3 regions of the Nocardiopsis sp. iso_25 genome follow, and region 1 is predicted to be linked to each of the others. Evidence: predicted binding sites of a transcription regulator. Region 1 holds the regulator's gene; each other region holds the start of a gene.
What was found. Region 1 encodes HrcA, which represses chaperone genes, less so after heat shock. Its sites were predicted from a motif close to TTGGCACTCTCNNNNNGAGAGTGCCAA; they were not measured.

Region 1 (9,875 bases):
ATGGTCATACCCGAGCTGGAGAACCCGGTCTTCCCGATGTTCGCCCAGGCGGCCGAGGGGGCGCTCGCCCAGCGCGGGTACACGCCGGTGCTGTGCACCCAGACCCCCGGCGGGATAACGGAGGACGAGTACGTGGAGCTGCTGCTGGAGCGCAACGTCTCCGGCATCCTCTTCGTCTCCGGGCGCCACGCCGACACCACCGCCCCCCACGAGCGCTACCACGCCCTGGTCTCGCGCAGACTCCCGATCGTGCTGGTCAACGGGTACGCCGACGCCATCCCCGCCGCCTTCATCTCCTGCGACGACCGGGAGGCCGGGCACCTGGCCGTCAACCACCTGGTCGCCCTCGGCCACACCCGCATCGGCTTCACCAGCGGCCCCGAGCGCTACGTCCCGGTCCGCCGCAAGCTCGACGGGTACCACCGGGCCCTGGCGCAGCACGGCCTGGACGGTGAGGACCTCGTGGAACTGTCGCTGTTCGGCGTGGAGGGCGGCCACGCCGCCGCCACCCGGCTGATCGAACGCGGCGTCACCGCCATGGTCTGCGGCTCGGACATGATGGCCCTGGGCGCCATCCGCGCCGCCCGCCAGCGCGGCCTGAGCGTCCCCCGGGACTTCTCGGTCGTGGGCTTCGACGACTCCCAGCTCATCGCCTTCACCGACCCCCCGCTGACCACCGTCAGACAGCCGGTCAACGCCATGGCGCTGGCCGCCGTGCGCGCCCTGTGCGACGAGATCGCCGGACACCCCGTCTCCCACACCGAGTACGTCTTCGACCCCGAGCTGGTGGTCCGCGGCTCCACCGCCATCGCTCCCACCAGGAACCACGCCCCCCTCACCCAGATCGACGCCGCCCCCGCGCACGCCCGGGCGGAGCGCCCCAGGGTCTGACCGGGCGCTCCTCCCCACGGCCCTCACCACCCGATCCCCGCGCCCCGTTCTCCGTCCCCCGCTCCCGTACCCCCGCCTCCCGGCCCCCGAACCCCCGCCCCTGAGCCCTCGCCCCTGAATCCCCGAACCCGCACCCCGCCCCGAGCCCCCCGCGCGTCCGACACGGGGGACCAGGGCACACCGGCCGGTCGGCGACACTGGAGGCATGCCTTCCGTTGCCCTCGACGGCGATCCCGTACCGAGCACCGGCGAACTGCCCGGGCCGTCCCTCGCCGAACTCGGCGGGCGGCCCCTCGGGTTCTACGTCCACGTGCCCTTCTGCGTCACCCGCTGCGGTTACTGCGACTTCAACACCTACACGGCCGAGGAACTGGTCTCCCGCGACGGCACCGCCACTGCCTCCCGCGAGACCTACGCCGACCAGGCGATCGCGGAGGTCGCGCTGGCCGACCGGGTCCTGACGGGGAAGCGGCCGCCGGTCAGCACGCTGTTCGTCGGCGGCGGCACGCCCACCCTGCTCCCGGCCGAGGACCTGGGCCGCGTGGTCGCCGCCGTGCGCGAGCGCTTCGGGTTCACCCCCGACGCCGAGCTGACCACCGAGGCCAACCCCGAGACGGTTACCCCCGACTACCTCGCGCGGCTGCGCGAGGCCGGGTTCACCCGCGTGTCCTTCGGCATGCAGAGCGCCCGCGAGCACGTGCTGCGGGTGCTGGAGCGCGGCCACACGCCCGGACGCCCCGAGCAGTGCGTGGAGTGGGCGCGGCGGGCCGGGTTCGAGCACGTCAACCTCGACCTGATCTACGGCACTCCCGGGGAGGACGACGAGGATTGGCGTGCCTCCCTGGAGGCCGCCGTCTCCGCCGGGCCCGACCACGTCTCGGCCTACTCGCTCATCGTCGAGGAGGGCACCCGCCTGGCCGCCCGCGTGCGCCGGGGCGAACTCGCCGAACCCGACGACGACACGATGGCCGACCGCTACCTCATGGCCGAGGAGGTCCTCACCGCGGCCGGGTTCAGCGCCTACGAGGTGTCCAACTGGGCGCGCACCGAGCAGGGCCGCAGCAGGCACAACCTCCTGTACTGGACCGGCGGCCACTGGTGGGGCGTGGGCCCGGGCGCGCACAGCCACGTGGGCGGCACCCGCTGGTGGAACGTCAAGCACCCGGCCGCCTACGCCGCCCGCCTGGCCGCCGGGCAGAGCCCCGGCCTGGCCCGCGAGGTGCTCACCGAGGAGGAGCGCCGCTTCGAGCGCGTCCTGCTGGAGCTGCGGGTGGAGGGCGGGTGCCCCCTGGACCTGCTCGAACCGCACGGCCGCGACGCGGCCAAGCGGGCTGTCGCCGAGGGCCTGCTGGACGCGGACGCCCACGAGGAGGGCCGCGCGGCCCTGACCCTGCGCGGGCGCCTGCTCGCCGACGCCGTGGTGCGCGACCTCACCTGAGCCCCTCCTGCAGGGCGCGGACACGACGCGGGGGCCCGGCCGACGGCCGGGCCCCCGCGTTCGCCGAAGCGCCGGACTACTTGATCCAGCTGACGTTGAACGGGTAGCGGTACCACTCGCCCCGGTTGGCGGCCACACCGCCGATGATGCCGAGGGCGACGGCGGCGATCCAGCAGACGAACCAGGTCAGGAAACCGATGATGACGATCATCAGGACGCTGGAGAGCAGGTAGCCGATCAGGATCAGGAGCTGGAAGTTGAGCGCCTGCGCGGCCTGGTTGCGGACGAAGGGCGACTCGTCCTTCTTGACGAGGAAGATGATCAGCGGCACGAGCCAGCCGATGATGCCGCCGCCCAGGTGGGCGAACATCGCCATCTGGCGCTCGTCGGGGCTGGGCTGGCCGGTCGTGGCCGAGGAGGGGCCGTAGGCGCCGTGCGGGGGCTGGCCGTAACCGCCCTGCGGGTGGGACTGGTAGCCGCCGGTCTGCTCGTACCCGGGCTGGCCGGGGTAGCCGCCGGGCTGGCCCGGATACCCGCCGGACTGCTCCTGGTAGCCGGGCTGGCCGGGCGGGGGCGGGTAGCCGCCCTGCTGGTAACCGGGCTGGCCACCGGTGGGGTAACCGTGCTGGGAGGGGTAACCGCCGGAGTCCTGGCCGGGCTGCTGACCCTGGCCGTAGGGGCCCTCGGGAGGGTTGTTGGGATAGGACATGTTGGGTTCCTTCGTGCGGATGCGCTCGGACTGCGTGCGGGAGCGGATCACTTCAACAGGCGGATGCTCACCGGGTAGCGGTACCACGTCCCCTTGTTGGCGCCGTTGGCGCCCAGGACGCCGAACACGATAGCGACGACCCAGATCAGGGCGACCAGGAGGGATCCGATCCAGGACAGCTCTGGGAAGAAGATACCCAGGCCGATGAAGGCCACCCACGCGAAGAGGTAGGGGATCAGCAGGGTGAGCTGGAAGTTGGCCGCCTCGGACGCGTGGTGGCGCACGAACGGCGACTGGTTGCGCTTGGCGAAGTAGATGGCCAGCGGCGGGATCCAGCCCAGGCAGGCGATCACGAAGCCCGAAAGGTGGGCGAGCATGGCCACGAGCGTGCTGTTGTCGCCGCCCGGGGCGCCCTGCTGGGGCTGGCCCGGAACACCCGGCTGCCCGTACGCCGCGGGGGCGCCCGGGTAGGGCTGCTGCTGGCCCGGGACGGGCTGGCCGTAGACACCCTGCTGGGGCTGTCCGTACTCGCCCTGCTGGGGCTGGCCGTGGGGTTGCTGTCCGTACCCGGGCTGTGGGACGTAACCGGCCTGCGGGGCGTAGCCGGGCTGGGCGCCGGAGGGCTGCCCGTAACCCGGCTGGGCGCCGGAGGGCTGCGCTCCCGGAGCCTGGGCGTAGCCCTGCTGCGCCTGGTCGGGCTGCGGGGCGTACGGGGACTGCGCGCCGGAGGGCTGGCCGTAGGCGGGCTGCGCCCCCGGGGCCTGGCCGTAGGCCGCCTGCTGCCCGTAGCCGGGCTGCTCGGGGGCCCCTTCCGGCGGGGCGAAACCGGGCTGCTGCTGTCCGCCCGAGGGCTGTCCGTACTCGCCCTGCTGGGGGTGCGGCTGGCCGTATCCGGGCTGCTGTCCGTACCCGGGCTGCGGGGCGTAGCCCGGCTGGGCCCCCGAGGCCTGGCCGTACCCGGGCTGGGCGCCGGAGGGCTGCCCGTGACCCGGCTGGGCTCCCGAGGCCTGGCCGTAGCCCTGCTGCCCCTGCTCGAACTGCGGAGCGTAGGGCGAATGCGCTTCCGAGGGCTGGCCGTAGGCGGGCTGGCCCTGGCCGGGCTGGGGAGCGTACGGGGACTGCGCGCCGGGCGGCGGTGCGAAGTCGGGCTGCGCTCCTGGAGCCTGGCCGTAGCCCTGGTAGCCCTGGTAGCCCTGCTCGGGCTGCGGGGCGTAGGGCGGCTGCGCGCCGGAGGGCTGGCCGTAGGCGGGCTGCGCCCCCGAGGGCGGCTGGCCGTGGTCCTGGCCGGGCTGCGGGGCGTAGGGCGGCTGCGCCCCGGACGGCTGCCCGTAGGCGGGCTCCTGGCCGGGTTCCGGCTGCGGGGGCTGCTGTCCGTACTCCTGCTGCCCGTCCTGCCCGTGGTCCGGCTGCTGTCCCCGGTGGGGATCCTCCGGGGGCGGGGGGTTCGTCGGGGTCTGGCTCATGCTCTTCCTTGGCTCCGCTGGTGAGAGGGAGGTTCCTGTACTACCGTGCTGTACCGACGACCGCGCGGGCCGGAGGCGGGCGACCTCGGCACCGGACACGGGGACCGGAGCCTCGCCCGGGTCAAATCCTAGGTCCTGCCGCTCCCCCCGCGCGCGGCGCTCGCTAGGGAGCGTCCGGGTGCGGCCCGGTGACGAAGTCGATCAGCTCCTCCACCCGGCCGAGCAGAGCCGGCTCCAGATCAGCATAGGTACGTACCGACCCCAGGATCCGGCGCCACGCCTCTCCCGTCTCCATCCGCCAGCCCAGGGCGCTCACGACCCCCTCCTTCCAGGGGACGCCGCGCGGCACCTCGGGCCAGGCCCCGATTCCCACCGAACCCGGCCGGACCGCCTGCCAGACGTCGACGTAGGGGTGCCCGGCCACCAGCACGTGCTCGCCGCGTACCCGCTCGGCGATCCGCGTCTCCTTGGAACCCGGCACCAGGTGGTCCACCAGGACGCCCAGCCTCCTGCCGGGCCCGGGTGAGAACTCCGCCACGATCGAGGGCAGGTCGTCGACCCCCTCCAGGAACTCGACGGCCACCCCCTCCACGCGCAGGTCGTGGCCCCAGACCTTCTCCACCAGTTCGGCGTCGTGGACGCCCTCCACGTAGATCCGGCTCTCCCTGGCCGTGCGCGCCCGCGCGCCCGGCACCGCCACCGACCCGGAGGCGCTGCGCAGCGGACCCCGCGCCGCCGGGGCGGGGCGCACCAGGGTCACCGGCTCGCCGTCGACCAGGAACGCGGCCGGGGCGAGGTCGAACACGCGGCGGCGGCCGTGCCGGTCCTCCAGCGTGACGGTGGCCTTGTCCCAGGCCACCACCGCCCCGCAGAACGCCTCCCCGGCGTCCTCGACGACCAGTTCCCGTTCCAGGGGCACCTCGCGGACCGCCTTCTTCTTCGGGCGGCGCCAGTCCCCGGCGAGCACGTCGCGGCCGTAACGGCCGGTTCCCTTGGTAGCCACGGTCGTGCAGTCTACTGGTGGCGCGCGCCGGCGCCCCGGCGGCCGCGACGCGCGCCGCGGGCCCGGCGGGGACAGGGGCGGCACCGCCGCGCCGGGGCCCGGCCGACCGCGGGTAACCGTCAGGGTTTGCGGCCGGGCATAGACTTAGCACTGAGGACCATGGAGTGCCAGGAGGTGGCGAGTGCTGGATGAGCGCAAGCTCGCGGTCCTGCGTGCCGTCGTCGAGGACTTCGTCAACACCAACGAGCCCGTGGGTTCCAAGGCCCTGGCCGACCGTCACCGGCTCGGCGTCTCCCCGGCGACCATCCGCAATGACATGGTCGCCCTGGAGGAGGACGGCTACATCGCGCAGCCGCACACCAGTGCCGGACGCGTTCCTACGGACAAGGGGTACCGGCTCTTCGTCGACCGGCTCTCCTCGGTCAAACCGCTCTCCAGCGCGGAGCGGCGCGCCATCGAGTCCTTCCTCACCGGCGCCGTGGACCTCGACGAGATCGTCGCCCGGACCGTACGGCTCCTCGCGCAGCTCACCCGCCAGGTCGCGATCGTCCAGTACCCGTCGCTGACCCGCTCGTCGGTGCAGCACGTGGAACTGGTCCCCCTCGGGGGGCAGCGGATCATGATGGTCGTGATCACCAACACGGGCCGGGTCGAGCAGCGCGTCATCGACGGCCTGGGAGAGGTCCACGAGGCCGCCGTCAACGACCTGCGCGCGATGTTGAACCGGGCCATCGCCGGACGCCACCTCGGCGACGTGCCCGACGCGGTGGAGGACCTGCCTCCGCAGGTGCCGCCCGAACACCGCCAGATGGCGGTGTCGGTCCTCTCCGTCCTGCTGGAGAGCCTCGTCGAACGGCACGAGGAGAAGATCGTCCTCGCGGGGACGGCCAACCTCGCCGCCGTCGACTTCGCCGCCAGCCTCAGGGACGTCCTGGAGGCGCTGGAAGAGAACATGGTCCTCATCCGTTTGCTGGGAGAGGCCAAGGACCCGTCGATGCTCACGGTGCGCATCGGCGCGGAGAACTTCCACGAGGGCCTGAGGTCCACCTCCATCGTGTCGGCGGACTACGGTGTGGGAAACCAGTCGCTCGCCAAGATCGGTGTGGTGGGACCCACCCGGATGGACTACCCGGGGACGATGGGAGCAGTACGCGCCGTGGCTCGCTATGTCGGACAGATTTTGGCAGGACAGTAACCCAGTGGCCAGAGACTATTACCAGGTTCTCGGAGTGCGTCGCGACGCGTCCAAGGACGAGATCAAGAAGGCCTACCGGCGGCTCGCGCGCGAACTCCACCCGGACATCAACCCGGACCCCGCAACCCAGGAGCGCTTCAAGGAGGTGACCCAGGCCTACGAGGTCCTCTCCGACGAGAACAAGCGCCGGATGTTCGACATGGGCCAGGACCCCTACGCGCCCGGCGGCGGCGGGGCCGGGGGCTTCGGCGGCGCGGGCGGGTTCGCCTTCGACGACATCATGAACGCCTTCTTCGGCGGCGGCCAGCCCGGCGGGCGCGGCCCCCGGGAGCGGGTCCGCCGCGGGCGCAGCATCAAGATCCGCGTCGAACTCGACCTCGTGGAGACCGCGTTCGGGGTCAGCAAGGAGATCACCTTCCCCACCGCCATCCTGTGCGAGACCTGCCAGGGCGAGGGGACGGCGGCCGGTTCGCACCGCACCACCTGTGAGATGTGCCATGGTCAGGGCGAGGTCTCCCAGGTCACCCGGTCCTTCCTCGGCCAGGTCATGACCTCCCGCCCCTGCCCCCAGTGCTCGGGCCAGGGCTCGGTCATCACCAACCCCTGCGGCGACTGCGCGGGCGAGGGCCGGGTGCGCGAGAAGGTCACCCGCACCGTCAAGATCCCCGCGGGCGTCGACGACGGCACCCGCATCCAGCTCGCCGGGGAGGGCGAGGTCGGCCCCAACGGCGGACCGCGCGGCGACATCATCCTGGAGATCATCCAGCGCCCGCACCCCACCTTCGAACGCCGCGGAGACGACCTGCACTGCACGGTGACCGTCCCCATGACGGCCGCCGCGCTGGGCGCCTCCTTCGCCTTCGACACCCTCGACGGCACCGAGAACATCGACCTGCGCCCGGGCACCAACTCCGGCCACGTCATCACCCTCCCCAACAAGGGCGTCAGCCACCTCGACGGCGGCGGCCGGGGCGACCTGCGCATCCGCGTGGACGTGGAGACCCCGAGCAGGCTGGACGAGGAGCAGGAGGCCCTCCTGCGCAAGTTCGCCGAACTGCGCGGCGAGGACCAGACCCCGGGACGCTTCAGCCCCGGACACGGCGGGTTCTTCTCCAAGATCCGCGACGCCTTCGGCGCCAAGTGACACCGCCGGTCTTCCTGGTCGAGGCCGCCGCCCTGGCGGCCGACCGGGTGACGGTGGACGGCGCCGAGGGCCGCCACGCCGCCGTGGTGCGCCGCATCCGGGAGGGCGAGACCGTCGACCTCTCCGACGGACGCGGCCTGCGCGTCCGCTGCACGGTCACCGCGGTGGGACGCGACCACATCGTCTGCGCGGTGGTGGAGCGCCGGGAGGACCCGGCGCTCCGCCCCCGCCTGACGGTGGTCCAGGCACTGCCCAAGGGCGACCGGGGCGAACTGGCCGTGGAGATGATGACCGAGGCCGGAGCGGACGCGGTCGTGCCCTGGGCGGCGGAGCGCTGCGTCACCCGCTGGAAGGGCGACCGCGCCGCCAAGGCGCTGGCCAAGTGGCGTGCGACCGCCCGCGAGGCGGCCAAGCAGGCCCGGCGCGCGCGGATGCCCGAGGTCGCCGACCTCGCCGACCGGGCCGCCGTGGTCGGCCTCCTGGCGGGGGCGGACCTGGGCGTCGTGCTGCACGAGGACGGCGCCAGCCGCCTGTCGCAGCTGGAGCTGCCCGCGGAAGGGGACGCCGGAGTCGTCGTGGTGGTCGGTCCCGAGGGCGGCTTCTCCGACGCCGAGATGGAGGCGTTCGACGCCGCGGGCGCGGTCCGGGCGCTGCTGGGACCGAGCGTGCTGCGCACCTCCACCGCCGGGGTCGCCGCCCTGTCGGTGCTCCAGTCCCGCACCGGCCGCTGGTAGAGCGCACGCCCCGACCCCGAACACGTGAGAGGCGCCCGGACGTGTGTCCGGGCGCCTCTCACATGCTCTTGCGGACAGCTCCCGCGCGTGGGGACCAACCCCGACGTGCGACGGGCCGCCCCGGAGGGGCGTGTCAGCTGCTGGGAGCCGTCTTGGCGCCGTTGTCGCCCCCGGTGGTGCCGGTGCCGCCCGTGCCGGTTCCGTCGCCTCCGGTTCCGCCGCCCTCGCCGCCGGTGCCGTCACCGCCGCCGGAGGGCTCCTCCCCGCCGCTCCCGCCGCCGTTGTCGCCGCCGCCCTCCTCACCGGTGGACCCGTCGCCGGCGCCGCTGCTGGGCTCGTCGGTGGGCTCGCACTCCTCCTCGGAGGCGGCCTTCTCGTCCTTCTCCTCCTCGGAGCTGGACGGGGTCGGGGAGACGGGCTCCTCGGGCGTCGGACACGTGGCGGCGGCCGTCACGCCCTCCTCGGAGGGAGCGGGCTCCTCCTCGTCGTCCTCCGGGGTGGGGGAGGAGGCCGGGTCGCGCGGCGGCTCCTCCTCCTGCTGGGTGGTGCCGTCCACGGAGCCGGTGGAGGGATCGGGAGCGGCCACACCGCCGCCCTCGCCCTCCTCCTCGGCGGGCGCGCCCTCGCGGTCGGCGCCCGCGGGGACGATCTCCAGCACGTGGTCGCGGACCTGGGGGCTGGAGATGACCACGGACCCGGCGATCAGGGCGGCTCCCGCCACCGCCACCGCCGGACGTAGCCAGGGCATACCGAACCAGGCCGAACCGCGGTTGCGCTCGGTGCGCTCACGGATCAGGTTCAACGCCTCGGGAGAGGTCGTGACCGCGTCGGCCTCGGCCTTGAGCAGGTGGCGCAACTGCTCCTCGAACGGATCGTTCGTGGGGTTCGTGGGGCTGGTCATGTCGTTTGCTCCAGAACAGAGCGGAGCGCGGAGATACCGCGGGACGTGTGGCTCTTCACCGCACCCCGGCTGATCCCCATGGCGTCCGCGATCTGTGCCTCGGACAGGTCGCCGTAGTACCGGAGCACGATGGCCTCTCGCTGACGGGTGGGTAGTTTGCGCAGGGCGCGGATGACGGCTTCGCGCTCCAACAGGCTCAGCGCGCCGTGTTCCGCGCTGGGGGCGTCGGGCAGGGCCTTGGGCGCGTGCTTCTCCACGACCGCCCTGTGGCGGAGCACGGACCGGGCCTTGTTGACCACGGCCTGGCGCAGGTAGGACAGGGCCTTGTTCGGGTCGCGCAGGCGGCGCCACGCTCCGTGCATGGCGACGAACGAGTCCTGGACGACCTCTTCCGCGG
Region 2 (9,875 bases), 2.6 Mb from region 1:
AGCGGCCCGTCCCGGCCCGCCGCACCGCCCCGTTCCTGCTCGTAGGCTGGAGGGGATTCCGGTCGAACGAGGGTGGAGATGTCGGCGACGCGGCTGTTGGTCCTGGGTGTGGTGCGCATGGAGGGGCAGGCCCACGGGTACCGGGTGGGCCGTCAGCTCCTGGACTGGGGCACGGAGCACTGGGCCAACATCAAGTGGGGCTCCATCTACCACGCCCTGCGCAAGCTCTCCCAAGAGGGCAGGCTGCGCGAGTTCGTCGCCGAGGGGGACGAGGTGGTCGACCGCGTCTCCTACGCGATCACCGAGGAGGGCGAGGCCGAACTCCACCGCCTCATCCGCCGGGGGCTGTCCCACAGGGGGGACCCCGCGATGCTCTTCGCGGCGGTCACCCTCATGCCCGCCCTGCCGCGCGCGGAGGTCGTCGCGCTGCTGGAACAGCGCCTGGAGCTGCTGGAGAGGACCGACGAGGATCTGCGGCCCTCCGAGGGCTGGGGCGAGCCCGCGCACGTGCGCGAACTCTTCGTCCTGTGGCGGGGCACGATCGGGGCCGAGGCCCGCTGGACGCGTGAACTCGCCGCCTCCCTGCGGGCCGGGGAGTACACCATGGCCGACGACGGCCCCGATGCTTTCGGGCTGCCCCCAAGGCCTGGGGCCTTCGGCCCGCCCCCGGCGTCGGGGACGGTCGCCCGCGACCGCTGACCCGGCGGCCCGTCCGCTCCCGTCGGCTCCGCAGCCTCGGCTCTCCCCGCCCGTGCGGGCCTCTGTCGCCGGGGCCGCCTTACCGGGGGCGCGGGCCAGGTTCTTATTAAACTTTGAATATCTCGTCCGGTGGTGCACACTCTCTCTCGTACTCAAGTTTTAATAAGGAGAGGGATGATCCACACACGTGGGCTGACCCGGGACTTCCGGGTCGGCAAGGAGGTCGTCCAGGCCGTCCGCGGCGTCGACATCGACGTCGCCGAGGGCGAGCTGGTCGCCCTGCTCGGACCGAACGGCGCGGGGAAGTCGACCACGCTGCGCATGCTCACCACCCTGCTCGAACCCACCTCGGGCACCGCCGTGGTGGCGGGGCACGACGTCCGCACCGCGCCCGCCGAGGTGCGCCGCAGGATCGGCTTCGTCGGCCAGGGGCACGGCGCCGGAGAGGACCAGCGGGCCAGGGAGGAGCTGTACACGCAGGGGCTGCTGTACGGGCTCGACCGGCGCACCGCGCGCCGCCGCGCCGACGGGCTCCTGGACCAGTTGGAGCTGGGCGCCGCCGCCGACCGGGAGGTCACCAAGCTCTCCGGCGGACAGCGCAGGCGCCTCGACATCGCCATGGGGCTCATCCACGAGCCGGGGCTGCTGTTCCTGGACGAGCCCTCCACCGGGCTCGACCCGCACAGCCGCGCCAACCTGTGGGAGCACATCACCCGGCTGCGCGACCGGACGGGGACCACGGTCGTGCTCACCACCCACTACCTCGACGAGGCCGACGACATGGCCGAGCGGGTCCTGGTGATCGACCACGGTCGGGTCATCGCCGACGGCACCGCCGACGAGCTCAAGGGCAAGGTCTCCGGTGACCTGGTCACCCTCACCGTGCCGGACGCCGAACTGGCGCGCACCGCCGCCGAGGTCGCCGAACGGGTGCCCTCCGCCGGGACCGCGGAGGTGCTCGCGGAAGCGGGGCGCGACGCCGAGGTGCGCCTGCGCGTGGAACGCGGGGACACCGTGCTGCCCGAGCTGCTGCGCGGGCTGGACGCGGCAGGTGTCCCGCTGCTCTCCGTCCGGGTGCAGCGGCCCACCCTGGACGACGTGTTCCTGACCCTGACCGGACGCAGCCTGAGGGAGGAGGGCGCATGAGTTCCCACGAGGTGACCGCGACCCCGGCGGAGGAGGCCGGGACGCGGACGGCCGGGGCGACCGCGGTGCGGGAGCCGGGCCCGGTGCGCGACACCGTGACCGTCTTCGCCCGCCAGATGCGTCCGTTCCTGCACCGGCCGCTGATGCTGTTCTTCGGCATGCTGCAACCGGTGCTGTACCTGGTGCTGTTCGCGCCGCTGCTGACGGGGCTGGCCGGTGCCGAGGGGCAGGACCCGTGGCAGTGGTTCGTCCCCGGCCTGCTGGTGATGCTCGGCCTGTTCACGGCCGGGTTCGCCGGTTTCGGGCTGCTGCCGGAGATGTCCTCCGGAGCGCACGAGCGGCTGCTGGCCACCCCGGTGAGCCGGGTGTCGCTGCTGCTGGGGCGGGTCCTGCGCGACGTGGTGATGATGCTGGCGCAGATGGTGCTCATCCTCGTGCTGGTGGTGCCGCTCGGGTTCCAGGCGTCGTTGGCGGGCGCCGTCGTGGGGCTGCTCCTGCTCGCCGTCCTGGGCGCCGGGCTGGCCACGCTGTCCTACCTGGCGGCCCTGGCGGTCAAGCAGACCTACGTGTTCGCGCCCATCGTGCAGACGCTGATCATGCCGCTGATGCTGCTGTCCGGCGTGCTGCTGCCGATGGAGCTGGCGCCGCCGTGGCTGTACGCGCTCTCGCGGGCCAACCCGGTGGCCTACGTGGTGGACGCCGAACGCGCCCTGTTCGCCGGGCAGTGGGACGCCTCGGTCGCCGTCGGCTGGGCCGTGGCGGTGGTGCTGGCGGTCGCCGCGCTGGCCGGGGGGTCGCGGGCGATGCGCCGCCTCAGCTCCTGACCCGGGCGCCGCTGCCGCGGGTCGGGCCGAGGTCCGGCCGGAGCCGGGGGCGAAGCCCGGCCGGGGGCAGTGGAACAGGGCCGGAGCCGCGCGCCGGGAGAGGTCGGAACCGGTGCGCGGCTCCGTCCGCTCAGCGCGGAAAACCCGCATGTCATGCGGTGTTTGTGCAGGTAGATGGGGAAATGCCGGGACGGGAAATCGTGACCACATCGTTTGCACTCGCCGGGGGCGAGTGCTAAAAAGGGAACTGGTTAGCACTCGCCTTCACTGAGTGCTAACCGGATCGAGGCTGCGAGATCGCGGCTCCCGGCAGCAGGGTTGCCGGGAGGTTCCGCGGTCGTCCGTCGCGGGCGCATGCCTCGTCCCATCGCGTATCAGCCCGGTCACGGGAGGACAAGAACTCAATGGCAGCCAAACTGATCGCGTTCGACGAGGAGGCCCGTCGCGGCCTCGAGCGCGGCATGAACCAGCTCGCTGACGCCGTCAAGGTCACGCTCGGCCCCAAGGGCCGCAACGTCGTCCTGGAGAAGAAGTGGGGCGCCCCCACGATCACCAACGACGGTGTCTCCATCGCCAAGGAGATCGAGCTCGAGGACCCGTGGGAGAAGATCGGGGCCGAGCTGGTCAAGGAGGTCGCCAAGAAGACCGACGACGTCGCGGGTGACGGCACCACCACCGCCACCGTGCTCGCCCAGGCGCTCGTTCGCGAGGGCCTGCGCAACGTCGCCGCCGGCGCCAACCCGATCAGCCTCAAGCGCGGCATCGAGTCCGCCGTCGCGCGCATCAACGAGGAGCTCGGCAACCTCTCCAAGGACATCGAGACCAAGGAGCAGATCGCCTCCACCGCCTCGATCTCCGCCGGCGACCCCCAGATCGGCGAGACCATCGCCGAGGCCATGGACAAGGTCGGCAAGGAAGGCGTCATCACGGTCGAGGAGGGCCAGACCTTCGGGCTGGAGCTCGAGCTCGCCGAGGGCATGCGCTTCGACAAGGGCTACATCTCGCCCTACTTCGCCACCGACCTGGAGCGCATGGAGACGGTCCTCGAGGACCCCTACATCCTCATCGTCAACTCCAAGATCTCGAACAACAACGAGTTCCTGCCGGTCGTCGAGAAGGTCCTCCAGGCCGGCCGCCCGCTGGTCGTCATCGCCGAGGACCTGGAGGGCGGCGCCCTCCAGACGCTGGTCGTCAACAAGATCCGCGGCACCTTCAAGTCCGTCGCCGTCAAGGCCCCGGGCTTCGGTGACCGCCGCAAGGCCCAGCTCGGCGACATCGCCGTGCTGACCGGCGGCCAGGTCATCACCGAGGAGGTCGGCCTCAAGCTGGAGAGCACCGAGCTCGACATGCTCGGCCGCGCCCGCAAGATCGTCGTCACCAAGGACGAGACCACCATCGTGGACGGCGCCGGTGACGCCACCGCGATCGCCGGTCGCGTGAACGAGATCCGCAACGAGATCGAGCGCACCGACTCCGACTACGACCGCGAGAAGCTCCAGGAGCGTCTCGCCCGCCTGGCCGGCGGCGTGGCCGTCATCAAGGCCGGTGCCGCCACCGAGGTGGAGCTCAAGGAGCGCAAGCACCGCATCGAGGACGCCGTCCGCAACGCCAAGGCCGCGGTCGAGGAGGGCATCCTGCCCGGCGGCGGTGTCGCCCTGCTCCAGGCCAGCGTCCCGGCCTTCGAGAAGCTGGAGCTGGAGGGCGACGAGGCCATCGGCGCCGACATCGTGCGCCGCGCCATCGCCGAGCCGCTCAAGCAGATCGCGATCAACGCCGGCCTCGAGGGCGGCGTCGTGGCGGAGAAGGTCAAGAACCTGGAGCCCGGGTTCGGCCTGAACGCCGCCACCGGCGAGTACACCGACCTGTTCAAGGACGGCGTCATCGACCCGACCAAGGTCACCCGCTCGGCTCTGCAGAACGCGGCTTCCATCGCCGGTCTGTTCCTGACCACCGAGGCCGTCATCGCCGAGAAGCCGGAGAAGGCCGCCGCTCCCGCCGGCGACCCGACCGGTGGCATGGGCGGCATGGACTTCTAACAGGTCCGTGAGACCTCGGGCCCCCGGGCCCGCAGGTGTCTGAGGTCCGGATACGCGACCTCGCCCGCGACGACCGGGCGGCCCCTTCGGGGGTCGCCCGGTTTCGCCTTTTCCGGGCGAAACAGGCGCGGGCGGCACTGTCGTTCGCGGAAAGCCGGGGCTATTCTGCGAAGTGTCGGGCGGACGGGAACACGGAGCGTTACAGTTCCTGTTCGGAGGTGCAAAGCGAAATGAGTCTGGCTATGACGGAAGCCGACCCGGTGGTGGGCTTGTCTCGATGGGACTACTTGCTGAACACCTGGCAAGAGTTGGACGTGCCCGACGGTTGGCGGGCCGAGATCATCGATGACAACGGAGTCGTACTCGTGGCCCCCCCGTCTATGCCCCACAACATCATCGCGTCCTGGGTGCACCGGGCACTGCTTCTGGCCCTCCCCGACGGCTGGCACATCTTCCAGACGCTGGGGCTCCAGTTGCCGATGGTCGAGAGGCTGTACATGCCGGACCTGGTCGTCATGCCGGTGTCGGCCGCAAAGCAGGCGCGGATCCCCTGTCCAGCGGACGAGGCGGAGCTGGTGGTCGAGATCGTGTCCAAGAGCAGCAGGGACACCGACCGCAAGAAGAAGCTGTGGGGCTACGCGCACGGCCCGGTTCCGCTCTACCTGCTGATCGACGCCTGGGACGAGACAGGGCCGTCGGTCACCCTCTACGAACAGCCGAGCGACGGCCGCTACAACCACGCCACCACCGTGAACTTCGGGGCCGGGATTCGGTTGCCGAAGCCTTTCGACATCGAACTCGACACGTCCGAGTTTCCCGGCCCCGACCAGTGGCCGTCCTGAGGACGTGGGCGGCGGCCTGAGGGTTTTTCAGCCCGCGCCGTGCCAGGCCCGCCACAGGTCGGCGTAGGAGCCGCCGCGGGCCAGCAGCTCGTCGTGGCTGCCCAGCTCGCTGATCCGGCCGTCCTCCACCACCGCGATCCGGTCGGCGTCGTGCGCGGTGTGCAGCCGGTGCGCGATGGCCACCACCGTGCGCCCCGACAGCACCCCCGCCAGCGAGCGTTCCAGGTGGCGGGCCGAACGCGGGTCCATCAGGGACGTGGCCTCGTCCAGCACCAGCACGTCCGGGTCGGCCAGCACCACGCGGGCCAGGGCCAGCTGCTGCACGTGCGCCGGGTCCATGGAGGCGTCGCCCGACCCCACCCGCGTGCCCAGCCCCTCCGGCAGTGCGCGCACCCACGGCTCGGCGTCCACGGCGGCCAGCGCCTCCCACAGACGCTCCTCGTCCACCTCGGCCGCGCCCTCGGGCCGGTCCAGCGCCAGCGCCAGGTTCTCGGCGATCGTCCCCCGGAACATGTGGCTCTCCTGGCTCAGCAGGATCGCCCGCGCGCGCCGTTCCTCGGGGGGCAGGTCCGACACCGGCGCCCCGCTCACGCGGACGCCGCCCGAGGTGGGCGGGTGCACGCCCGCGATGAGCTTGCCCAGGGTCGACTTGCCCGCGCCGCTCGGGCCCACCACGGCCAGGCGTTCGCCGGGCGCCAGCACCAGGTCGACGCCGTGCAGGACCTCGGTGTCGGTGTAGCCGAAGCGCACGTCCTCCACCCGCACCTCACCGGGCCGGGCGGTCCCGGCAGCGTCCGCGGCGGAGTGCGCCTGCCCGTCCGGTTCCCCGGCCAGCTCCACGCCCAGCAGCCTGCGCATGCTCGTGAAGCCCATCATCAGGCTGTCCACCTGGTCCAGCAGCTGGTCCAGGGGCCGCCCCATCTGCCTGCTGAGGAAGACCGCGGTGGCGATCCCGCCCAGGCTCAGCGCGCCGTCCGCGTACAGCAGACCCCCCACCAGGAAGGTCAGCGCGATCGGGAACATGTACCCGAACTCCAGCGGCGGGTACCAGACGCAGCGCAGCCACAGCGTGTACCGCTCCGCCGCGTAGGCCCGGCCCACCTTCCGCTCGTTGAGCGCGATCCGCCGGGCCTGCCGTCCCAGCGACTCGATGGTGTGCGCGCCCTCCACGGTGTCGGTCACGCTCTGGGTCAGTTCCGAGTAGGTGCCCAGCTCGCGCACGTACCCGTCCGGGGCCCTGCGCGCGTACCAGCGCGTGGACACCCACAGCACGGGCACCGACGGCAGCCACGCCAGCAGCAGGAGCGGGTGCAGGACGGCGAGCGCCGTGGTGACGACCACCAGGGTCACCGTGCTCACCGCCATCACCGGCACCGAGACGCGCACGGTGTGGCTCAGGTGGCCGATGTCGCGGCCCGTGCGCGCCACCAGGTCGCCCGTGCCCGCCCGCTCCACCACGCCCATCGGGAGCCGGAGCACCGCGCGCACGAACTCCTCGCGCAGTTCGGCCAGCACGCTCTCGCCGAACCGGATCGAGGCCGCCACGGACGCCAGGGTGAACCCGGCGTGCAGCACCAGCGCCACGACGATGAGTCCGGCGAGCACGTCGACGCGCGAGGCCGCCTGCTCCGACGTCCCGGACGGCGCCCCCTCCGCGCGCACGGTGTCGATGATCAGGCCCAGGATCCAGGGCGAGGCCAGCGCCATGAGCGCGGCCGTCCCGTACAGGAGCACGACGACGGCGAGCAGCCGTCCGTGCTCGCGCCCGGCCCGGCGCAGCCGCCCCCACACGGCCTCGACCGGTGCGATCGGCAGCCCCGCCGCGTGGTGCTCCGCGGGATCGGCGGGCGTGGCGGGATCGGTCGGCGCTCCGGGCACGTGGGCCGCCCCGGCCGCCCCGGACACCCGGGGCGTGTCGCGCACTCCGGACGCCTCGGACGCCCGCGGCGGGCCGAGTGTGTCGGCGTTGTCGGCGGCCCGGGTCATGGCTTCCCCTCCGTGGGAACGGCGCGCAGGACGGTGGCGGCGTAGCCCGGGCAGTCGGCGAGGAGGGCGCGGTGGGTCCCTTCGGCCGTGAGGCGGCCTTCCTCGACGAACTGCACGCGGTCGGTGTGGTCGAGCAGCAGGGGACTGGTGGTGACCAGACCGGTCGTGCTCCCCGCCCGCTCGGCGGGCAGCCCGGCGGCGATCGCGGCCTCGGAGTGGGCGTCCACGGCGGAGGCGGGCTCCACCAGGACCAGGATCTCCGGCTCCAGGGCCAGGGCGCGGGCCAGGCGCAGGCGCTGCTGCTGGCCGCCGGAGTACTCGCGGCCGCGTTCGGTGAGCAGTGCGTCCAGCCCGGCGGCGGACTGGCGCACCACGTCGTCGGCGTGCGCGGTGCGCACGACCTCGGCCAGGCGTTCGTCGGAGATCCCCCGCTCCGGGGACAGTTCGCCGCGCAGGGTTCCGGAGAACAGGTGCGCGTCGTTGGTGGCCACCAGGACGCGGCGGCGCACCAGTGACCGGGGCAGGTCGCGCAGGCGCACGGTCCGGCCGGTGTCCGTCTCGATCAGCGCGGCGTGCGCGCCCTCCTCGTCCCGGTAGCGCCCCAGGCGTTCGGCGATGGCGGTGGCGTCGGAGGGGTCGGCGCAGACCACGCCGGTGGTGCGGTGCGCGGCGAGGGTCACCCCGCTGCCCGGGTCGTGCAGGTCGCAGGGGCCGCTCGGTTCCGGCTCGGGGCGCTCGGGGTCGGGGTGGTCGTGCTCCAGGTTCAGCACGCGCACCACGCGCCCCGCGGCCACCCGGGCCGAGACGTACATGGACAGGGAGCGCATCAGGTGGCGCACCGCCGCGGAGAGCGTGCCGGTGTAGCCGTAGAACGCGACGAGCTGGCCGACGCTGATCTCCCCGGTCAGGCCCAGGCGCGCGCCGTACCAGACGATGCCGACCAGGAGCAGGCCCGGGAGGAGTTCGCGCACGGCGTTGAGGGCGGCGTCCACCCAGCCCACGCGCATGGCGGCGGAGCGGACCCGCTGGGAGGCGGCCCGGTAGCGGTGGTCCACGGTGCGCTCGCCGCCCACGCCCCGGAGCACGCGCAGGCCCGCGACCAGGTCGGTGGCCAGGGTGGTGAGTTCGGCCTGCCGGTCGCGCTGGTGCTCCTGGCGGCGGGAGAACAGGTTCAGCAGCGGGACCATCCCCGCCATGATGAGCGGGACCGACACCAGGACGATGGCGCCGAAGGTGACGTGCGAGGTGAGCATGAAGGCGCTGACCGCGGCCACCGTCACGAAGGCGGCCAGGAGCTGGCCCACCGTCTCGTAGAAGTCGCCGACGCGGTTGATGTCCTCGGTGCCCACGGCCACCACCTCGCCGGAGGGCAGCCGCCGGGTGAGGGTGGGGCCCATGCGCACGGAGTGGTTGGTGACCACCTGGATCGTGCGGTAGGCGGACGCGTACCAGTTGAAGCACTCGGCCCGGTGGGAAATGGGGACGAGTGCGACGGCGGTCGCGATGAGCGCGCTGAGGACGCCGAACCATCCCATAAGGGCGCCCAGGTCGCCGCGGGTGATTCCGGAGTCGAGGGCGGCGCCGAGCGCGGCGGAGATGAACACGCCGGTGAGCATGAAGGCGCCCGTGGTGGTCCCGGCCCACAGCAGTGGGCGGCGCTCCTTCCGGGCGAGCCACCACAGGAACCGATCGGCCGAACGGCGTTCGGGAACGCCGGCGGGCTGGGGAAGTGTCCGCACAGTATCCGGACTGTAACCAGGGGGGAGGGGCGCGGGCCACTCATTTTCCCGCGGCGGGGAGGGGCCGGGCGCGGGTCAGTCGACGGTGCCCTCGGCGTGGAGGAGTTCGATGAGGCGGCGCACCGCCGGGGCGCAGCGCCGGCGGTCGGCGAAGCCGATCCACGCGAGTTCGGCGATCTCGTTGTCCGCCGAGATCTCGCCGTCGTACTCGGCGGTGTGGCACGACAGGCGGACGCGGGTGCCCGGGCCCTGGCCGTGGGCGGCCTCGTCGATCACCGCGATCCGGCGGACCGTGTCCGGCCGCAGCACCACGCTGACCTCCTCCAGCGCCTCGCGGGCCACCGCGGCCTCGTCGCTCTCCCCGGGCTCGCGCTTGCCGCCGGGCAGGTAGAACAGGTCCACCCCGTCGGTGCGCGCGCACAGCAGGCGCCCCTCGCGGACGTGGACCCAGGCCAGGGCGTCGATGACGACGGGGGAGGAGGGCGGGGTAGGTGACATGTGACCACCCTATGTCAGGGCGTGGTTGTCACCTTTGGGAAACACAGTTGTTACCCCCCTGGGGGCGAGGGGCCCCGCCGGGTACTGTGACTTTTTGGGAGCGCT
Region 3 (9,875 bases), 2.7 Mb from region 1:
CTGGATCTCGCCGCCCCGGCCGGGCGGGGTCTCGTGCAGGACGGGGAAGACCGCCGGGTCGCAGACGTAGCGGCCGATGATCGCCCAGCGGCTCGGCGCCTGCTCGGGGGCGGGCTTCTCGACCAGGTCGGTGACGGTGACGACGTCGTCCTCGTCGGTGGGCTCGATGCCCGCGCACCCGTACAGGGACACCTGCTCGGGCTCCACCTCCATGAGGGCGACGACGCTGCCGCCGTGGCGCTCGCGCACCTCGATCATGCGGCGCAGCAGGTCTGCGGACTCGATGAGGTCGTCGCCCAGCAGGACGGCGAAGGGGTTGTCGCCCACGTGCGCCTCCGCGCACAGCACCGCGTGGCCCAGACCGCGCGGCTCGCCCTGGCGGACGTAGTGCACCTGGGCGAGGTCGCTGGACTCACGCACCGAGCGGAGCCGGGCGTCGTCACCCTTGGCCTCCAGCGCCTCCTCCAGCTCGTAGGCCCGGTCGAAGTGGTCCTCGATGGAGCGCTTGCTGCGACCCGTGATCATCAGGACGTCCTGGAGGGAGGCGGCCACCGCCTCCTCCACGACGTACTGGATCGCGGGCTTGTCCACGATCGGCAGCATCTCCTTGGGCGTGGCCTTGGTCGCGGGCAGGAAGCGCGTGCCCAGGCCCGCGGCGGGTACGACCGCCTTCGTGACGGACACGGAACCGGAGGGTCGCTTCTGGTCGGTGGAGTCGTTCATGTCGGCACTTTAGGCCAGCGGTCGGCCGTCTCCGCGCCTCCACACACAGGAGGGCGCCAAGAAGTACGGATCGTTTCGGACCGCGGAGGGCGGCCCGCCACCGCGTGTTCACCGCGCGGGGCAACCGGCCGGTTCGGGGCGGTGCCACACTGGGGCCATGGGCGAGAGCGAACTGCGTGGGGCCAAGGCCGATCTGCGGAGGGGTTTCCTGGAGCGGCGGCGCGCCCGGGGTCCCGAGGAGCGCGCCCGGGCCGGGTCGGCGGTCCGCGACGCGCTGCTGGACGTCCCGTGGCTGGCCATGGGCGGGACGGTCGCCTGCTACTACTCCGTGGGCGGCGAGCCCGACACACGCAAGCTGGTGGCGGCGCTGTGGAAGCGCGGCGCCTACGTGCTGCTGCCCGTGTTCCTGCCCGGCGGCGAGCTGGACTGGGCCGCCTTCGACGGGCCGGACTCCCTGGCCCCGGCCGGGCACGGGCTGCTGGAGCCCGTGGGCCGCCGCTACGGGCCCGACGCGCTGGCCCGGGCCGACGCCGTGGTCTGCCCGGCCGTGGCCGTGGACCGGCGGGGGACGCGCCTGGGGCGCGGCGCAGGGTGCTACGACCGCGCGCTGGCCCGCAAGGGCCCGCACGCACCGGCGATCGCCCTGGTCCACGACGAGGAGTTCGTGGAGTCTCTGCCCGCCGAGCCGCACGACCGGCCGGTGGACGCCGTGGTCACCCCGTCCGGCGGGGTGCGGGTCCTCGGCGCGGGCGTGTGGCCGGGCGGACCGGCCGAGCGGGAGCGGCTGAGCCGGAGGGGCTGAGCGGAAGCGGCCGGGCCGCGGGGACGGAGGACGCGGGCGGGATTAACCCGGGCGCCGGGGGCGTTGTCGCTGGCGGTCGCGCTCCGGCGGCGCCCGGCGCCCGGCCGTTCGCGCCCCCGCGCCTGTCCCTGCGGGCGAGGCCCTGTCACGGCTCCGGTCGGCGAGCGCGTACTATTTAGCAGTCAACGGGCGAGAGTGCCAGCAAGGAGGACCCGAACAGTGCCTACGTACCAGTACGCGTGCACCGAGTGCGGCGCCCAGATGGAGGTCGTGCAGAGCTTCAGCGACGACGCGCTGACCGTCTGCCCCGAGTGCGAGGGCCGCCTGCGCAAGGTGTACTCCGCCGTGGGCATCGTCTTCAAGGGCTCCGGCTTCTACCGCACCGACAGCGGCAAGTCCTCCAACAGCTCCGTGCTGACCGGCTCGGGCTCCTCCGAGAGCAAGGACAGCGGGAACTCGGGCTCCACCGACTCCTCCTCCGCGTCCTCCGCCTCCTCGGACACCAAGAGCTCCTCCTCGGACACCGGCAGCAGCACCACGGGCAAGGCCGCCAGCACCAGCGCCACCGCCGCGACGAGCTGACCCGCCGAGCCGTTGACCGCCACCGCGCCGCCGACCCCTCGGCGGCGCGCGGCACGTCCGGCCCCGGCGGACGCGACGAGGCGCTGACGGCCCCGCGCCTCCCCCTCCGAACCCCCCAGCGGTCCGACCCGGTGCGCGGCCCGCGCGATCGGGCCTGTGGACAACCTCCGAACGGCCCCTCCGCGGCCTAGCGTTGGGGGTATGACCAACTCCGCACCCCTCCCCTACCGGCACCGTCGCGCGCTCATCCGGCTCCTGGACCGGCACCGGCGCGCCGTCGCCGCCCTCCTGGCCGCCGCCGCGCTCCTGAGCGCCGTCCTGGCCGTACGCCCTCCGCCCGTGCCCGTCACCCGTGTCCTGGTCGCCTCCCGCGACCTCGGCGCCGCGGACCCCCTCGCCGAGGGCGACCTCACCGCCCGGGACCTGCCCGCCGGGTCCGTGCCGGGCGGCGCGCTCGCGGCCGACACCGCGACCGCCGGGCTGCGCCTCAACGCCCCGGTGCGCCGGGGGGAGGTGATCACCGACGCCCGACTCGCCGACCCTCCCGCGCGGGCCTACGGCCCCGGCCTGGTCGCCGTCCCGGTGCGGGTGGCCGACCCCGGCGCGGTGGGCCTGCTCTCCCCCGGCAGCCGGGTGGACGTCCTCGCCGCCGGAGGAGCCGACGACCTCGCGCCGGCCCGGGCGGGCCCCGCCGTGGAGGTGGTCAGCGACCGCCCCGTCCTGGCACTGCCGAAGGAGGAGTCCTCGGGCGGCGGGGAGGGCGGCGCGCTGATCGTCGTCGCCGCCACGCCCGTCGAGGCCAGGAGCCTGGCGGGCCACGCGGCCGGCTCGCGGCTGTCCATCACCATCCGCGGTTGACCGGCGACCTCCAGTGGGCAAAGCTGGCCGGGCGCCGCGGGCTCCCACCAGGGGATCCCGCTCCGGCGCCCGTACGGACACCACGAGTATGTAGGGCTTGTATCCATGCAAGGCTTCAAGAAGTTCCTGCTCCAGGGCAACCTGGTGCAGCTGGCGGTCGCGGTCGTGATCGGCGCGGTCTTCGCCAACCTCATCACCGCGTTCACCGAGGGGTTCATCACCCCGCTGATCGGCATCTTCGGCGGGGTTCCCACCTTCGGCGACCTCTACTTCGAGATCAACGGGAGCCGGTTCCTGTACGGGGCGTTCGTCGACGCGCTGATCTCGTTCCTGATCACCGCAGCGATCCTGTACTTCTTCGTGGTCCTGCCCGTGGCCAAGGTGGTGGAGCGCTTCGTCAAGGCCGAGGAGGCCACCACCCGCGAGTGCCCGCACTGCTTCAGCGAGATCAGCAAGAAGGCGTCCCGCTGCGCCCACTGCACCAGCGAGGTGGTGCCCGAGACCGCCGCCTGAGGCGGTGGGACGCGCCGGGGGCGGCCCCGTGCGGGACCGCCCCCTGAAAGACGCCGCGGGTCAGCCGGTGTACTCCCAGTGCCAGGGCTCGAAGGGGCTGGACTTGGCCCAGGCCGGGTGGTGCCAGCCGAATTCGGCGCCGTTGGCCTCCATCCAGAGCCAGCGGTCGGAACGGTAGTTCTGGATGCCGCAGCCGAGGTCGATCGCCTGCCCCAGGCCGTGGTTGCTCGTGCCGGGGACGGCCGCGAAGCCCGGCGCGACCTGTCCGTAGACCCGGTGCTGGTTGGGCAGGTCGCGGTAGGCGCTGGTGATGCAGATGTTCTCGCCGTACTCGTCCACGTACCTGGCGTTGAGCTGGAGGAAGTCCACGGCCGCGTCGGCACGCAGCTTCTTGTCGTCGTAGAGGTCGCACAGGGAGTTGGCCGGGAGCAGGCCGTTGGCCGCACCCTGGGCGTTGGCGGCCGCGTCCGGGTCGCAGTCCCCGGCGGCCATGTAGGCCTCCGGGTCGATGCCGCGGTCCTCCAGCTCCTGCACCAGCTCGTTCGTGGTCTGCTCGGACCGCTCGCGCAGGGCCTCGATGTCCGCGGCCAGCTCGACCTGTTCGAGCTGGGTGGTGGTCTGCAGCTCCTGCGCCTGGCTCGCCAGCTCGACCTGCTCCTCGCGCAGGTCGGTGGCGTCCTGGATGAGCGCCTGGTTGTCCTCGGAGATCTTCGCCGCGTAGGACTGGGTCTGCAGGTCCTCGGTGAGCGACCCCGAGGCCAGGACGGCGAGCATGCCGCCGTCGGGCTGCTTGTACAGCGTGCTGGCCAGCTGGGCCAGCGGCTCGCGCATCTCGTTGAGTTCGAGTTCGGTCTGCTGGAGGTCGTAGATCGTCTGGACCAGCTCCGTCTGGGCGTCCTCCAACGCCTCCTGGCGGTCGACGAGGTCCTGGTTGGCCTCCTCAAGCTCCTGGGAGGCGGTCTCGGCCCTCTCTCGGAACTCCTCCAGGCTCGCCTCGGCGGGCTCCAGCACGCCGACGGGCACCGGCGCCACGAGGAGCGCGGTGACGAGCGTGAGCGTCAGCGCCTGTGCGAAGCGGACCCGGTAGGACAGGGCGAAGGCGGTGAGCGCCCCGCCGCCACCCGGTACGCGGGACCTGCGCCGCGCCGCATCAGAAGTGAACGGCACGAATGATCCTCCGGCTGCTTTTCCTCGAACACCTACCCGTGACCGCAAGGCAACGTACTACATGTCCACATGCGGCCACGCGAGATCGGTCCACCGGACGGAGCGGGTCGCGGACGGGCCCCACCCCGCCCCGCCGCCCTCTGCTCCGGGCTTCGGTGAAACACCTGGTCACCGCCGGGCCGGTCAACGCCGAGCCCGCTCACCCGTCGTTATCGACGGTACATATGCGGCCATAACACGACATGCGTCATGAACAACGTCACACCGCACCAGGACAACCAATCGTAGGTCAGCGTACTCCGCCATGCACGCAGAGTCCCCCAACCGCCCTCGCCGGAGGCGGACCGACACCCTATCCACGTCCATCCTGGGTTAGGCTTGGTCCGGTGACGGGGTAAGACATACCCGCGCCGGACCCATGGCTCCGTAGCTCAGGGGATAGAGCACCGCTCTCCTAAAGCGGGTGCCGCAGGTTCGAATCCTGCCGGGGCCGCATAGCGCGGGCTGCTGCCCGCCGGTCTTCGACCGGCTCGCAGCAGCCCGCGATGCTTTCCGGGGGAAGACCCCCCGAGGCGCCCCCTGTGGCTGGGGCCGAGCAGATCGGCGAGGTGGGCGGAGCGAGCCCTTACAACGCGAGGCCGCGCCTCGGGGGTTGCAGTTGGTTCTCCCAGGGTCCGTACGGCGCGTTCCGGGGCCCGTCACGGCCCCCACGGGCGGCTACCGGCGGTCGGCCGCCTCCGTGGAACCCGCGACCAGCGCGGCCACCGTCCGCCGGATCCTGTCGGGGACCACGGACTCCTCCGCGCCGGTGAGCACCAGGTGGTGGACCGCGCCGACCACGGCCAGCGCCAGGGCCCCGGGGTCGGCGCTCCCGCGGAGGCGCCCCAGGCGCCGCTCCGCGCCGAGGTAGTCCGCGACCGCGGCCTCGACCGCCTCCAGACCGGCCGTGCGGTCGCCGAGGACCTCGCGCACGCGTCCGGCCAGCTCCGGCCGGGAGACCATGAGCCTGGCCAGCGCCAGGAGGACCGTCGGCGGGGTCGCCAGCACGGCCTCGGCCAGGTTGTCCGCGACCGTGCCCGTACCGGCGCGTCCCGGCAGGGACGCGGCCCCGGCGCCGACCTGGAAGCCCCGGTCGACGGCGTAGGCGGCCAGGAAGTCGTCGGTGTCCGCGAAGTGGGCGTACAGCAGCCCGGTGGCGACACCGGCCTCGCGTGTGACGGCCCGGCCGCTGAGTCCGCCCGGCCCCTCCCGCACGATCACCCGCTCGACCGCGGAGAAGAGCCGCTGCCTGAGTTCGGGAATGGCGACACCACGTGGCATGCCAGGAATTCTAGGTCCTCCGACGGCCCCGTCGCGGTCGGCCTCCGTGCGGCGGGCAACCGGCTTGCGCTCATTATGAACACATGCTCATACTTGTATGAACGTTTGCTCATACCAACGTGGTCCGGAGGTCGCGGTGACGAACGGCGGGGACTCTTCCCAGCGTGTCGGTGGCGGAGACGGCGGCCCGCCCCCGGGGCGGGCGGTGATCGTCGGCGCGGGCATCGCCGGGCTCGCCACCGCCCTGCGGCTCCACCGGGCCGGCTGGGAGACGCTCGTGGTCGAGCGCGCCCCGGCCCGCCGCAGGGGCGGCTACATGGTGAACCTGGTCGGGTGGGGCTACGACGCCGCCGAACACCTCGGCCTCGTCCCCGTGCTCTCCGACAGCGACCTCGGCCTGTTCTCCACGGTCCTGGTGAGGGCCGACGGCCGGCGCAAGTTCGCCGTCCCTCCCGAGATCGCCAGGGCCGCCCTCGGCGACCGGGCGCTCACCGTGTTCCGGGAGAACCTGGAAGCGGCACTGTACGAGGCCGTGCGCGGGACCGCGGCCTTCCGTTTCGGCACCACCGCCGTGGACGTCGCCCAGGACGCCGACGGCGTCCGGGTCGGGCTCAGCGACGGCACCACCGAGCGCGCCGACCTGCTCGTCGGCGCCGACGGGCTGCACTCCGGCGTCCGCGCCGCCGTGTTCGGCCCGGAGGAGGACTTCCGCGTCGACCTGGACCACGTCGTGGGCGCGCTCCCGCTCGACCGGCTCCCCGAGGACGTGCCCGAGGGGACCGGCACCACGTTCATCGGGCCCGGGCGCACGGCGGCGGTCGTCAACCTCGGTCCGGGCCGGTCCTCGGCCTTCTTCGCCTACCGCTGCGCGGATCCGGACGCCGAACTGGCCCGGGGACCGGTCCAGGCGCTCACCGCGGCGTTCGGAGACCTCGGCGGGGGCGTGCCCGACGTGCTCCGCCGACTGCGCGCCGACCCGTCCGGCACCTACTTCGACTCCGTCAGCCAGGTCCGCGCGGACCGGTGGAGCCGCGGCCGGGTCGTGCTGCTGGGCGACGCGGCCTGGTGCCCCTCCCTGTTCGCCGGGTACGGCGCGGCCCTCGCGCTCAGCGGAGCCGACCGACTCGGCGACGCCTTGGAACGGCACGGCGGCGACGTCACCGGCGCCCTGGCGCGGTGGGAGGCGGGCCTGCGCCCCGAGACCCTCAGGCGGCAGGCGCTCGCCCGGCGGGGGACGCGCCAGTACGCCCCCTCCAGCCGCGCGCACGTGTGGATGAACGACCTGGCGATCCGGGCCGTCCTGCTCCCGGGCGTGCGCGGCCTCGTCCGCCGCGGCATACGGCGCGCCGGTGAGCGGCACGCCGCCGCGGACGGGTGACGGGCGCGCGATCCCGGCGGACGGCGGTCGGCCGGCGACACGGCGCGCCGGCGGGCGTCCGGCCCGGCCCGGAGCCGGACGACCCGTGACCGGGCCCCGCGTTTCCGCGTTCTCCCCGGTCAACGGTGCCGCTTCCCCCACGTGTCGCCATGACACCGGGGGCGGCTCGTCCGATCATGGAGCGGGAGCAGGTACCGGACGGGGGAGGTCACACGGATGGCGCACACGGAGCACTTCCGGGACGGGCAGGCGGAGGAGCCGGACAGAACACCCGCCAGGCAGCGGGGCGGCTCGCCCGCCGCCATCGCCGGGGCGCTCCACCGCACCCCGCACCCGGGCCCCCAGCACTGGGGCGGGCCCCGGCCCCGCAAAACGGACCCGGACCCGTTCTTCCCCAACCGGCTCGGGCCGCCGCCCAAGCGCCGCCGCTCCTGAGCGGGCAGGGGAGGCGGCGCCCGCCCCCGCGGCTCAGAGGAAGGGCCGCCAAGGCGCCAGCACGGCCTCGCCGAACTTGGCGTACCAGGGGCGGTCACGCCACTGGTACTCGGTCAGCTCGCGGGCGTTGGCGAGGTCGTTGGCGAAGACCTCCTCCAGGTGCGCGGCCACGCCCTCGTCGAAGATCTCCACGTTGATCTCGTAGTTGCCCGTCAGGCTCAGCCGGTCCACGTTGGCGGTGCCGATCGTGGACCAGCGGCCGTCCACCGTCGCCGTCTTGGCGTGCACCATGGCGTCGCGGTACAGCCACAGGCGCACGCCGCCGCGCAGCAGCACCGAGTACTGGCTACGGGAGATCCAGTCCGCGACGACGTGGTTGGACTCCTCCGGCACGAGGACGTTGACGTCCACGCCGCGCTCGACCGCGTCGACCAGGGCGTTCTGGAACTCCCGGTCGGGCATGAAGTAGGCCTGGGTGAACAGCGCCCGCTCCTTGGCCCGGTCGATGGCCTCCAGGAACATCGCCCGGATGGGGTAGATGAGCATCTCGGGCACGTTGCGGTGCACGCGGAAGTGCGCGTCCCAGTCGGGGTCGCCGAAGTTCTCCAGCTCGGGCTGGAGGGGCCGCCGGTTCATGTTCCAGAAGTCGCTGAAGGCGTTCTCCAGCTCCCACACCGCCGGGCCGGTCACGCGCATGTGGGTGTCGCGCCAGTCGGTGGCGTAGAGCGAGCCCACGTTGTACCCGCCGACGAAGCCCACCTCGCCGTCGACGGTGAGGATCTTGCGGTGGTCGCGGCCGGACTTGCGGATGTTCAGCAGCAGCAGGCCGGGGCGCAGGAGCGGGTACTCCAGCACGTGGACGTTGGACGGGAAGCGGAAGAAGGACCGGGGCACCACCAGGTTCGCGAAGCCGTCGTAGACGACGTACACCTCGACGCCCCGGTCGGCCGCCTCGATGAGCGCGCGCTTGAACCGCTGGCCGACCCGGTCGTCCTTGATGATGTAGGACTCGAACAGGACGCGGCGCCGGGCCCCCCGGATCGCCGCGATCATGTCCTCGAACAGGTCCTCGCCGTAGGTGTACACGGTCGCCGTGGTCCCGGTGTCGCCCACGGGCAGCTCGGCGGGCGCCGTGCGGGGGAAGAAGGCCCGGCGCGGCCGCACCTTCCGGCGCCAGTGGTTGACCCCCATGAGGGTCGCGGCCACGGCGACCTGGGTGGTCACCAGCCCGACGAGCCCCCACTTGGCCACCGAGGTGATGGTGGAGCGTCGCACAGTCGCCTCCCGGGCAGGGACCTCCGCGGTGCCGGGCCCGACCGCGGACGCCCCTGGTACAAAGTGGACGTCAACCGTATCCCGGGGCACCGGCGGACGGCGGCGCGTCCGCCCCGTGTCCCCCGTGACACAGGACTCTCCTCCTACCCCAGTTCCCGGCGGCGGAACGCCACCAGCTCCGTGGTCGGGCTCTCACTGCGGCCCCGGACCAGGCGCCGCTCCAGCGGGTAGAGCGCCGCGCCCGCGAGCCACCCGGTCGGCGCGGTGAGGGTGGCCGCGCGCAGGGCCCCGCCCCACGCCTTGCGCCAGGGCGCGGGGGCGTCCACCTGGGCGTTCATCAGCATGAGCATGGGCACCCGGCGGACCAGGTCGAACCCGGCCCGGTCCGCGGTGTCCGTGATCCACTCCAGGGTGCGGTTGACCTGGTGCTCGCCGCGCTGCTCGGGGCGGCGCAGGCAGTTCTCGGAGATGACGAGGAGTCCGCCGGGGCGCAGCACCCGGGAGAACTCGCCGACGGCCCGGGTGTAGCGCTCGTCGTCGGTGATGTGGAAGAGCACGTCCATGCAGGACAGCGCGTCGAAGGAGTCGTCGTCGAAGGCGTCGAGGTCGGCGGCGTCCTGGCGGACGAACCCGTACTCGGGGAACCTGCCGCGCAGGCGCTGCACGGCGGCGTCGGTCATGTCGCACCCGGTGACGTCGCCGACGCCCATCCGCTCCCACAGGCGCACGTAGAAGCCGGTGCCGCTGCCCACGTCGAGGACGCTGGCGCCGGACCGGCCGGGGGTCAGCCGGGCGGCCTCGCGCAGGAACACCTCCTCGCGC

Region 2: groL (chaperonin GroEL) is a predicted target of HrcA. The motif match lies at 2,882-2,908, and genes of this name have one in related genera.
Region 3: AC0VX6_RS24445 (FmdB family zinc ribbon protein) is a predicted target of HrcA. The motif match lies at 1,701-1,727, and genes of this name have one in related genera.

What each region holds. Positions count from the first base shown of each region.
Region 1 is NZ_CM149667.1:1,675,417-1,685,291, forward strand. Features, by position in the region: gene AC0VX6_RS07310 (LacI family DNA-binding transcriptional regulator) at 1-891, shown strand, start outside; gene hemW (radical SAM family heme chaperone HemW) at 1,097-2,329, shown strand; gene AC0VX6_RS07320 (DUF4870 domain-containing protein) at 2,406-3,038, opposite strand; gene AC0VX6_RS07325 (DUF4870 domain-containing protein) at 3,086-3,415, opposite strand; gene AC0VX6_RS07330 (DUF3097 domain-containing protein) at 4,665-5,504, opposite strand; gene hrcA (heat-inducible transcriptional repressor HrcA) at 5,686-6,699, shown strand; gene dnaJ (molecular chaperone DnaJ) at 6,704-7,843, shown strand; gene AC0VX6_RS07345 (16S rRNA (uracil(1498)-N(3))-methyltransferase) at 7,840-8,577, shown strand; gene AC0VX6_RS07350 (prolipoprotein diacylglyceryl transferase) at 8,711-9,478, opposite strand; gene AC0VX6_RS07355 (SigE family RNA polymerase sigma factor) at 9,475-9,875, opposite strand, start outside.
Region 2 is NZ_CM149667.1:5,812,617-5,822,491, reverse strand. Features, by position in the region: gene AC0VX6_RS25050 (PadR family transcriptional regulator) at 79-699, shown strand; gene AC0VX6_RS25045 (ATP-binding cassette domain-containing protein) at 874-1,845, shown strand; gene AC0VX6_RS25040 (ABC transporter permease) at 1,842-2,669, shown strand; gene groL (chaperonin GroEL) at 3,074-4,705, shown strand; gene AC0VX6_RS25030 (Uma2 family endonuclease) at 4,936-5,547, shown strand; gene AC0VX6_RS25025 (ABC transporter ATP-binding protein) at 5,575-7,533, opposite strand; gene AC0VX6_RS25020 (ABC transporter transmembrane domain-containing protein) at 7,530-9,272, opposite strand; gene AC0VX6_RS25015 (NUDIX hydrolase) at 9,348-9,770, opposite strand.
Region 3 is NZ_CM149667.1:5,680,835-5,690,709, forward strand. Features, by position in the region: gene galU (UTP--glucose-1-phosphate uridylyltransferase GalU) at 1-723, opposite strand, end outside; gene AC0VX6_RS24440 (5-formyltetrahydrofolate cyclo-ligase) at 881-1,525, shown strand; gene AC0VX6_RS24445 (FmdB family zinc ribbon protein) at 1,745-2,107, shown strand; gene AC0VX6_RS24450 (SAF domain-containing protein) at 2,309-2,965, shown strand; gene AC0VX6_RS24455 (MscL family protein) at 3,071-3,478, shown strand; gene AC0VX6_RS24460 (D-alanyl-D-alanine carboxypeptidase family protein) at 3,539-4,645, opposite strand; tRNA gene AC0VX6_RS24465 (tRNA-Arg) at 5,066-5,138, shown strand; gene AC0VX6_RS24470 (TetR family transcriptional regulator) at 5,363-5,965, opposite strand; gene AC0VX6_RS24475 (FAD-dependent oxidoreductase) at 6,063-7,343, shown strand; gene AC0VX6_RS24480 (calcium-binding protein) at 7,560-7,778, shown strand; gene AC0VX6_RS24485 (phospholipase D-like domain-containing protein) at 7,812-9,053, opposite strand; gene AC0VX6_RS24490 (class I SAM-dependent methyltransferase) at 9,197-9,875, opposite strand, start outside.